DNA from 2 places in the Ensifer canadensis genome. Region 1 is predicted to be linked to the other one. Evidence: predicted binding sites of a transcription regulator. Region 1 holds the regulator's gene; the other holds the start of a gene.
The links. Region 1 encodes HrcA, which represses chaperone genes, less so after heat shock. Its sites were predicted from a motif close to GTTAGCACTCNCNNNNNGNGAGTGCTAAC; they were not measured.
Positions count from the first base shown of each region.

Region 2: a site for HrcA is predicted at 1,251-1,279, ahead of groES (co-chaperone GroES). Genes of this name have one in related genera too.

Region 1 is NZ_CP083370.1:9,798-14,006, forward strand. It holds gene rdgB (RdgB/HAM1 family non-canonical purine NTP pyrophosphatase) at 1-648, opposite strand; gene J3R84_RS00065 (VOC family protein) at 690-1,109, opposite strand; gene rph (ribonuclease PH) at 1,127-1,846, opposite strand; gene hrcA (heat-inducible transcriptional repressor HrcA) at 2,006-3,085, shown strand; gene grpE (nucleotide exchange factor GrpE) at 3,249-3,860, shown strand; gene J3R84_RS00085 (D-arabinono-1,4-lactone oxidase) at 3,933-4,209, opposite strand, start outside.
Region 2 is NZ_CP083373.1:775,462-779,670, reverse strand. It holds gene J3R84_RS33465 (DUF982 domain-containing protein) at 1-96, opposite strand, end outside; gene J3R84_RS33460 (Hsp20 family protein) at 163-639, opposite strand; gene J3R84_RS33455 (usg protein) at 880-1,152, opposite strand; gene groES (co-chaperone GroES) at 1,428-1,742, shown strand; gene groL (chaperonin GroEL) at 1,784-3,412, shown strand; partial or broken gene J3R84_RS33440 (glutathione-dependent formaldehyde dehydrogenase) at 3,856-4,029, opposite strand.

The sequences.
Region 1 (4,209 bases):
TCAGCCCGCTCCAAGGCAGGTTTCGGCGAAGATCTTGAAGGCGCGGGCACGGTGCGACAGCGCTTCAGCATCGCCCGGCTTCCAGCCGTGTTTCTCGTCCGCGCTCATCTCGCCGAATGTAGTGTCGTAACCCTTCGGCTGAAAGACCGGATCGTAGCCAAAACCCTGGTCGCCGCGCGGCGGCCACACGACATGGCCCTCGACCTCGCCGCGGAAAAGTTCGACATGGCCGTCTGGCCAGGCAAGGCAAAGCACCGAGACGAAACGGGCCGTGCGTTTTTCAGGCGCACTTGCGCCCTTGCCCTGCAGCGCCTTTTCGACCTTTTCCATCGCCATGGCGAAATCGCGGCTGCCGTCTTCGCGTTCGGCCCAGTTGGCGGTGTAGACGCCAGGTGCGCCATCAAGTGCGTCGATCGCCAGGCCGGAATCGTCCGAAAGCGCCGGCAGGCCCGAGGCCTTGGCCGAGGCGAGCGCCTTGATCGTCGCGTTTTCCTCGAAGGTTGTGCCGGTCTCATCCGGTTCGACGAAGTCGAGGTCGGCTGCCGACTTGGCCTCGAAGCCGAGCGGCCCGATCAGGTCGCGGATCTCGCGGATCTTGCCGGCATTGTGGCTGGCGACGATGAGCGTCTTGTCATCCAGTGTGCGCATGATGTGTCGTCTCTTAAAAGATGCGGCGCGAAGGCCGCGGTTCATTCGATGGACCAGAGGCCCGGTTCCGCGCATTCGAGGCTGTTGCCGGCCGGATCGCGGAAGTAGAAGGAGCGCGTGCCGTTCGGCCAGACAACATCGGCTTCGATCGTGACACCCGCCGTTTCCAGCTTGGCCCTCCAGGCGTCGAGTGCCGACGCGGAAACGCGGAAGCACATGTGGCCCTGGCCGGTGGTGCCGTGCGGCGGCACCGGCAGGGCCGCATCCGGCGAAGGCGGTTTGACCGTTTCCGCAGGATTGAAAATCAGCAGAACGCCCGAGCCACAGCGAAAGAACACATGTCGGTTCTCCCGCCGTGTAATCTTCTCCAGCCCCAGCACACCGCTGTAGAAGGCCTCGGCGGCGTCGAGATCCGACGCATAGAGCGCAGTCTCAAGAATGCCATCCAGCGCCGGGGCCATCGTCTCCGTCCTTCTCGTCAGCCGGCGATCGCCTGCTTCTGCAGTGCGACAAGCTCGGCAATGCCGGTCTTTGCCAGTCCGAGCAGGCTTGCGAATTCCGCTTCGCTGAAGGGTTTGCCTTCGGCCGTGCCCTGGATCTCGACAATGCCGCCGGTGCCGGTCATGACGAAATTCGCGTCGGTCTCGGCGGCGGAATCTTCGAGGTAGTCGAGGTCGATGATCGACTGGTTGGCGAAGATGCCACAGGATATGGCGGCGACATGGTCCTTCAGGACCTTCTCGACCTTCACCATGTTGCGGGCTTCCATCCACTTCAGGCAGTCATGCAGCGCCACCCAGGCGCCGGTGATCGAGGCCGTGCGCGTGCCGCCATCAGCCTGGATGACGTCGCAGTCGATCGAGATCTGGCGTTCGCCGAGTGCGGGCAGATCGACGACGGCGCGCAGCGACCGGCCGATCAAGCGCTGGATTTCCTGGGTGCGGCCGCTCTGCTTGCCGCTCGAGGCTTCGCGACGCATGCGCTCGCCGGTGGCGCGCGGCAGCATGCCGTATTCGGCCGTCACCCAACCCTTGCCGCCGTTGCGCAGCCAGGCCGGAACCTTTTCCTCAAGGCTGGCTGTGCACAGCACGTGCGTATCGCCGAATCGCACCAGACAGGAGCCTTCCGCGTGCTTGGAGAAATTGCGCTCGAACGAAACCTTGCGCATTTGGTCGATTTTTCTGCCGGATGGCCGCATCATCAAACTCCTATCGTATCTGGTGAGCCTTCTAGAGCATGGCGCAGCCAAAGGGAACCGGTGGACAGCCGGGGATCGGGGCGATTTTTCCCTTTTGCTATCGGGCGCGGGGATCACTATATTTCCGGCGGCAGGATTGGCCTGCGAACATGGAGCGACATGGTACTGCGCAATCCCGGAGTGACCGATATCGCGGCGGCGCTGGACGAGCGTTCCGGTGAAATCTTCCGTCGCATCGTCGAAACCTATTTGAACAGCGGAGAGCCTCTCGGCTCACGCAACCTTTCGCGGTTGCTGCCGATGTCGCTGTCGCCGGCGTCCGTGCGCAATGTGATGAGCGACCTCGAAGATCTCGGGCTGATCTATTCGCCGCACATCAGCGCCGGCCGCCTGCCGACGCAGACGGGCCTGCGTTTCTTCGTCGACGCCTTCATGCAGGTCGGCAATCTCTCCCCAGAAGATCGTGCTTCGATCGATCGGCACGTGCGGTTGAGCGACCATGCCCAGCCGGTCGATACGCTGCTGGCAGAGGCAAGCCAGATGCTGTCGGGCATGTCGCGCGGCGCCGGCCTCGTGATCACCGCCAAGAACGATCCGGTGCTCAAGCATGTCGAATTCATCCGGCTGGCGCCCACCAAGGCGCTGGCCGTGCTCGTCGGCGAGCATGACCAGGTCGAAAACCGCATCATCGAGCTTCCCGCCGGCGTGACGAGCTCGCAACTGACGGAAGCAGCGAACTTCTTGAATGCCCATCTCGCCGGCCAGACGATCGGCGAGGTGCGCTCGCAGCTCGAAACCGTCAAGCAGACCGTGCGCAGCGAACTCGATGCCCTGTCCCAGGAACTGGTCGAGCGTGGACTGGCGATCTGGTCGGGCAACGAGGGCGATGAAAAGCCGGCACGGCTGATCGTTCGCGGCCGGGCCAACCTGCTCGAGGGCCTGGAGGGAACCGAGGATATCGACCGCCTGCGCATGCTCTTCGACGACCTGGAAAAGAAGGACAGCCTGATCGAGCTGCTTGACCTCGCAGAGAGCGGCCCGGGTGTCAGGATCTTCATCGGTTCGGAGAACAAGTTGTTTTCATTGTCCGGTTCGTCGCTGATCGTTGCGCCCTATCGCGACAGTGAAGATCGCATCGTCGGCGCCGTCGGCGTCATCGGTCCGACGCGGCTCAACTATTCGCGCATCGTGCCGATGGTCGATTATACCGCGCAGTTGATGTCGCGGCTTTCGCGCTGATCAGGCGCTTTTGGCCACAGGCAGCATTGAACCCTTGATTTTTCGGCCCTAAACCTCGATATCGGCATCAAATCCAGTCACTGCGCATTTTACGCCATGCGGCCATCGTTGCGCGCGGGCGTCGGAATGCGGAAGACAAGACAGACGAACACCGGAGAACGTCATGACCGACGAAACAAACAAGCACGGACACGAAGCTGCCGCGACCGACGAGGCAGTCAACGATACGCCCGAGGTTGTGGAAGCGGCGCCGGTTGCCGAGCCCGATCCGCTGGAGCTTGCAAGGGCTGAGAACAACGACCTGCGCGACAAGTATCTAAGGCTCGCCGCCGAAATGGACAACCTGCGCCGCCGCACCGAACGCGACGTCAAGGATGCCAAGTCCTATTCCGTTGCTGGTTTTGCCCGCGACATGCTCGCCGTCTCCGACAATCTGCGCCGTGCGCTCGATGCCATCCCGGCTGAAGCGAAGGAAGCCGGAGAAGCGGGCCTTACTGCCCTCATCGAAGGTGTCGAGATGACCGAGCGCGCCATGCTGTCGGCGCTGGAACGTCACGGCGTGAAGAAGCTTGAGCCGGAAGGCCAGAAGTTCGACCCGAACTTCCACCAGGCAATGTTCGAAATCCCGAACGCCGACGTGCCGAACAACACGGTGCTGCAGGTCGTTCAGGCCGGCTACACCATCGGCGACCGCGTGCTGCGCCCGGCCATGGTCGGCGTATCCAAGGGCGGCCCGAAGGCGGCAGCTACGGAAGGCGACAGCCCGGCGGCCTGAGCTGCGGTCTGATCCATTTCAACGCCGCGCGTCCACTCGGATGCGCGGCGTTTCTTGTTTTCGGCAATCATATCAACCGAACAACTGCCGCAGGTGATCGTTGAGGAAACGGCCCTCCGGGTCGACTTTCGCCCGTAATGCCCGGAAATCGCCGGATCGTGGATAGAGCGCAGTCACGTCCTCCGCGCCGAGGAAATGCAGCTTCCCCCAATGCGGCCGCGAGCCGTATTGGCGCAGGATCGTATCGACGTCTTTGAGATACTCCCAATAGTCCGTGCCCGGCTCGCCCGAGACGGAAAGCGTGATCGAATCCTGCTCGTAGAACGGGCTGATCCAGCCGGTGTCGCCT
Region 2 (4,209 bases), on a different replicon from region 1:
GAGATAGCGGTAGGCCTCGAGGACGCTGCGAACCTCTGCGGGAAAACCGAGGCCAACAAGAATGGATACGGGCTCTTTGAACATATCGGGTTTCATCGTCTCTCTCCTTCCTGACCCGAAGTGTCATAGGGCGCCGACGCATCGGCGCCCCCTCACAGCTTCTCAAGCAGCCTTGTCCGCTTTGATTTGTGCCGGAGCGGTTGATGGCGCCAGAGATGGTTCGCTCTGGATGGAGATTTTCCTCGGCTTCAGTGCTTCTGGGATTTCTCGAACGAGATCGATGGACAGAAGACCGTTCTTCAGATCCGCGCCAGTCACCTTGACATGGTCGGCAAGCTCAAACCGGTGTTCAAACGGGCGGCCGGCAATGCCACGATGCAGATAGCCGTCCGTGGAAGGTTCCTGCCTCTTGCCGGTCACGGTCAGCAGGTTGGACTGAAAGGTCAAGTCAAGATCGTCCTGCGCGAAGCCGGCCACTGCGATCGAAATCCGGTAGCTGTCCTCGCCGGTCTTGACGATGTCATAGGGCGGCCAGTCGCTGATCGAGCGGCCGCGCTGCGCGTCTTCCAAAAGATTGAAGATCCGATCGAAGCCGATGCTCGAGCGGAACAGCGGTGCGTAGTCGTAAGATGTTGCCATAGCCATATCCTCCTTGAGCAACATGGGTACGGAAGCGCCGAAAGACGGGGCTTCCAGCAAAGCCAGCCCTGATCGCAGCGGCTGGCGACAATTGATCTGGTTTTCGCGAATTTCGGATTCAAGAGCGATGGCTGGGAAAATTTTCGGCCTTCAGACCAGCGGTAAATCTCTGGTTTCCCGATCAAGCTCATCGATCCTCGAGAGCACATGGGCCAGGGAGTAACTAATTCCGTTGAAGCCTCAATACAATCTGAACTCGCCGTCGACGCGCCGCCATTCATTAGGCCCGATCAGACGCTGATACGAATAGCGGACAGAGTGCAGCGGACCTTCAAGATTGGGCTGCCAGAAGTCGAGGGACCTATGCAATTGCGGGAAATCGGGAGCCAAATCGTAGTCCTGCCAGACATAGGCCTGCAGGACGGATTCGAAATCGGGAATGCGATAGAGGATATGCGCAGTGGTGAGACCATAACCGTTAAGCTGGCAATCGAGATCTGATGAGAATTGCATGCTTCACCTCCGTCCATTTGACTTTGTAAGGCGGTGCCTTTGCGCCTATAGCAAAAAAGCGAAACGCGGCGCGAAGGTTTGTTGTTCCTTTCCAGTGCCTTAGCAGCCACAGAGCTCGAGTGCTATTTTTTTGCGTCTTCCTCTTGAAATCGAAAATTCGGCAAACCAGATCATTTCGCGCAAGACGCTCGATTGAGGTTTTGTACCTGACCGGACTGGTCATCCAGGCCGACTGGGGGAACACCAACATCATTGTTTGTCCATTGGAGGAAAACATGTCGTTCCGACCGCTTCATGATCGCATTCTCGTCCGCCGGGTCGATTCCGAGGAGAAAACCAAGGGCGGCATCATCATTCCCGACACCGCCAAGGAAAAGCCGCAAGAAGGCGAGGTCATCGCCGTCGGCTCAGGCGCGCGCAACGAGGCGGGCCAGATCCAGGCGCTGGATGTCCAGGCGGGTGATCGCATCTTGTTCGGCAAATGGTCCGGCACCGAGATCAAGATCAACGGCGAGGATCTGCTGATTATGAAGGAAAGCGATGTCTTGGGCGTCATCGAGCCACAGGCCGAGCAGATTAAGGCCGCCTGATCCACGTCAGTCAACAAAGCTGCCTATTGAAGGAGTGAAAAATGGCCGCGAAAGAAGTCAAATTCAACACCGATGCCCGTGACCGTATGCTGCGCGGGGTCGATTTGCTTGCTAATGCCGTGAAGGTGACACTGGGACCGAAGGGTCGCAATGTCGTGATCGACAAATCCTTCGGCGCCCCCCGCATTACCAAGGATGGTGTTACGGTCGCCAAGGAGATCGAGCTTGAGGACAAGTTCGAGAACATGGGCGCCCAGATGCTGCGCGAAGTGGCATCCAAGACGAATGATCTCGCTGGGGACGGTACGACGACCGCGACCGTCCTTGCCCAGGCGATCGTGAAGGAAGGCGCGAAGGCCGTGGCCTCGGGGATGAACCCGATGGACCTAAAGCGCGGTGTCGACGTGGCCGTCGACGCGGTCGTCAAAGAACTGAAGACCAACGCCCGCAAGATTTCTAACAACTCCGAAATCGCTCAGGTGGGCACCATTTCAGCCAACGGCGACGAGGAAATCGGCCGGTACCTCGCTGAGGCAATGGAAAAGGTCGGGAACGAGGGCGTCATCACCGTCGAGGAAGCCAAGACAGCGGAAACCGAGCTTGAAGTCGTCGAAGGCATGCAGTTCGACCGTGGCTATCTCAGCCCATATTTCGTTACCAATGCCGACAAGATGCGCGTTGAGTTCGAGGACCCCTATATCCTCATCCATGAGAAGAAGCTCTCGAACCTGCAGTCGATGCTTCCGGTTCTCGAAGCTGTCGTTCAGGGCGGGAAACCGCTCCTGATCATTGCTGAGGACGTCGAAGGCGAAGCTCTTGCCACGCTTGTCGTGAACAAACTGCGTGGCGGGCTCAAGATCGCTGCCGTCAAGGCACCCGGTTTCGGCGATCGCCGCAAGGCCATGCTGGAAGACATCGCCATCCTCACCGGCGGCACGGTCATCTCCGAAGACGTCGGCATCAAGCTCGAGAACGTCACTCTCGAAATGCTCGGACGCGCCAAGAAGGTGGCGATCGAAAAAGAGAATACCACCATTATCGATGGTGTCGGTTCGAAGGCGGAAATTGACGGTCGCGTGGCCCAGATCCGGGCGCAAATTGAGGAGACCACCTCCGATTACGATCGGGAAAAACTGCAGGAACGCCTTGCCAAGCTTGCCGGCGGCGTCGCTGTCATCCGCGTTGGCGGCTCCACCGAAGTTGAGGTGAAGGAAAAGAAGGATCGGGTCGACGACGCTCTGCACGCGACGCGGGCTGCGGTTGAGGAAGGTATCCTGCCCGGTGGCGGCGTCGCGCTGCTGCGCGCGGTGAAGGCGCTCGATAGCCTGCAGACAGCCAACCGGGACCAGAGGGTCGGCGTCGACATCGTTCGCCGCGCAATTGAGGCCCCCGTCCGCCAAATTGCAGAGAACGCCGGTGCGGAAGGCTCTGTGATCGTTGGCAAGCTGCTCGAAAAGAGCGAGTTCTCCTATGGCTGGAATGCTCAGACCGGTGAATATGGCGACCTTTACTCCCAAGGGGTCATTGATCCGGCGAAGGTCGTCCGGACCGCGCTTCAAGACGCAGCATCTGTCGCGGGTCTGCTGGTGACGACGGAAGCCATGATCGCTGAAAAACCGAAGAAGGAACCCGCCCCGGCCGTGCCTGCTGGTCCTGGGATGGAATTCTAATTCTTAAGGCCCGCCCCGACCGGCGGGCCCTGTCCAGAGTGTGCCACGCCCCAGGCGGTTCTTACCATCAAAGCAGAGGTGCGTTCGTGTGCGAGCGCACCTCATGGATGACAACAGGACACCCGAGTCTGGATCTGGGACTCCAGCCGAGGCGATTTAGACCGCCGAGTGTTGACGATCACCGCCGGCGTTGGGTCCGAGCGTTTCGTCCGCGTCCGATAACATGCCAGCATCTCGGCAGGCATCAATGAACGCTTCTCGCGTTATCGGGACTGGCGTTATTCGGCTTAGAGCACGTCGGCGCGTTTGAACCGCTCGATTGTGTTTTCTCCCCGTAACCTTACTGTTCCTCGGGACAGGACGATCGACGATCACGGTCGAGGTGGCTTTAGCGCAGGCTTTCTTGCGCGTTCTGCCAAGTGCGACCGCCATGGTCTTTGGCTTTAGGGCTTAAGGACCACCTTGATGCAGCCGTCCTGCTTGTCGCGGAAAGTCTTGTGGAGGTCAGGTCCCTTTTCCAAGGACGCTCGGTGGGTGATGATGAAGGAGGGATCGATCTCACCCTTTACGATGCGCTCCATCAACAGCGGCAGGAACCCTCCATAAATCCCCACGATGCCTGGCGCTACATGCCAAGGGGGCGCCGGCCGCCGAAAACCGGGCGCTCGAGATCAAATTGGTTGGATATAGCCTTATAGTGCTTGTCCAGCCAGGCCGGGTGCGCAATCTGAGGCGCGATGGACGGCTGTACACATCCATTCAGGAAAGAACGCGTTGTGCTGCAAGCCAGCCTTTGC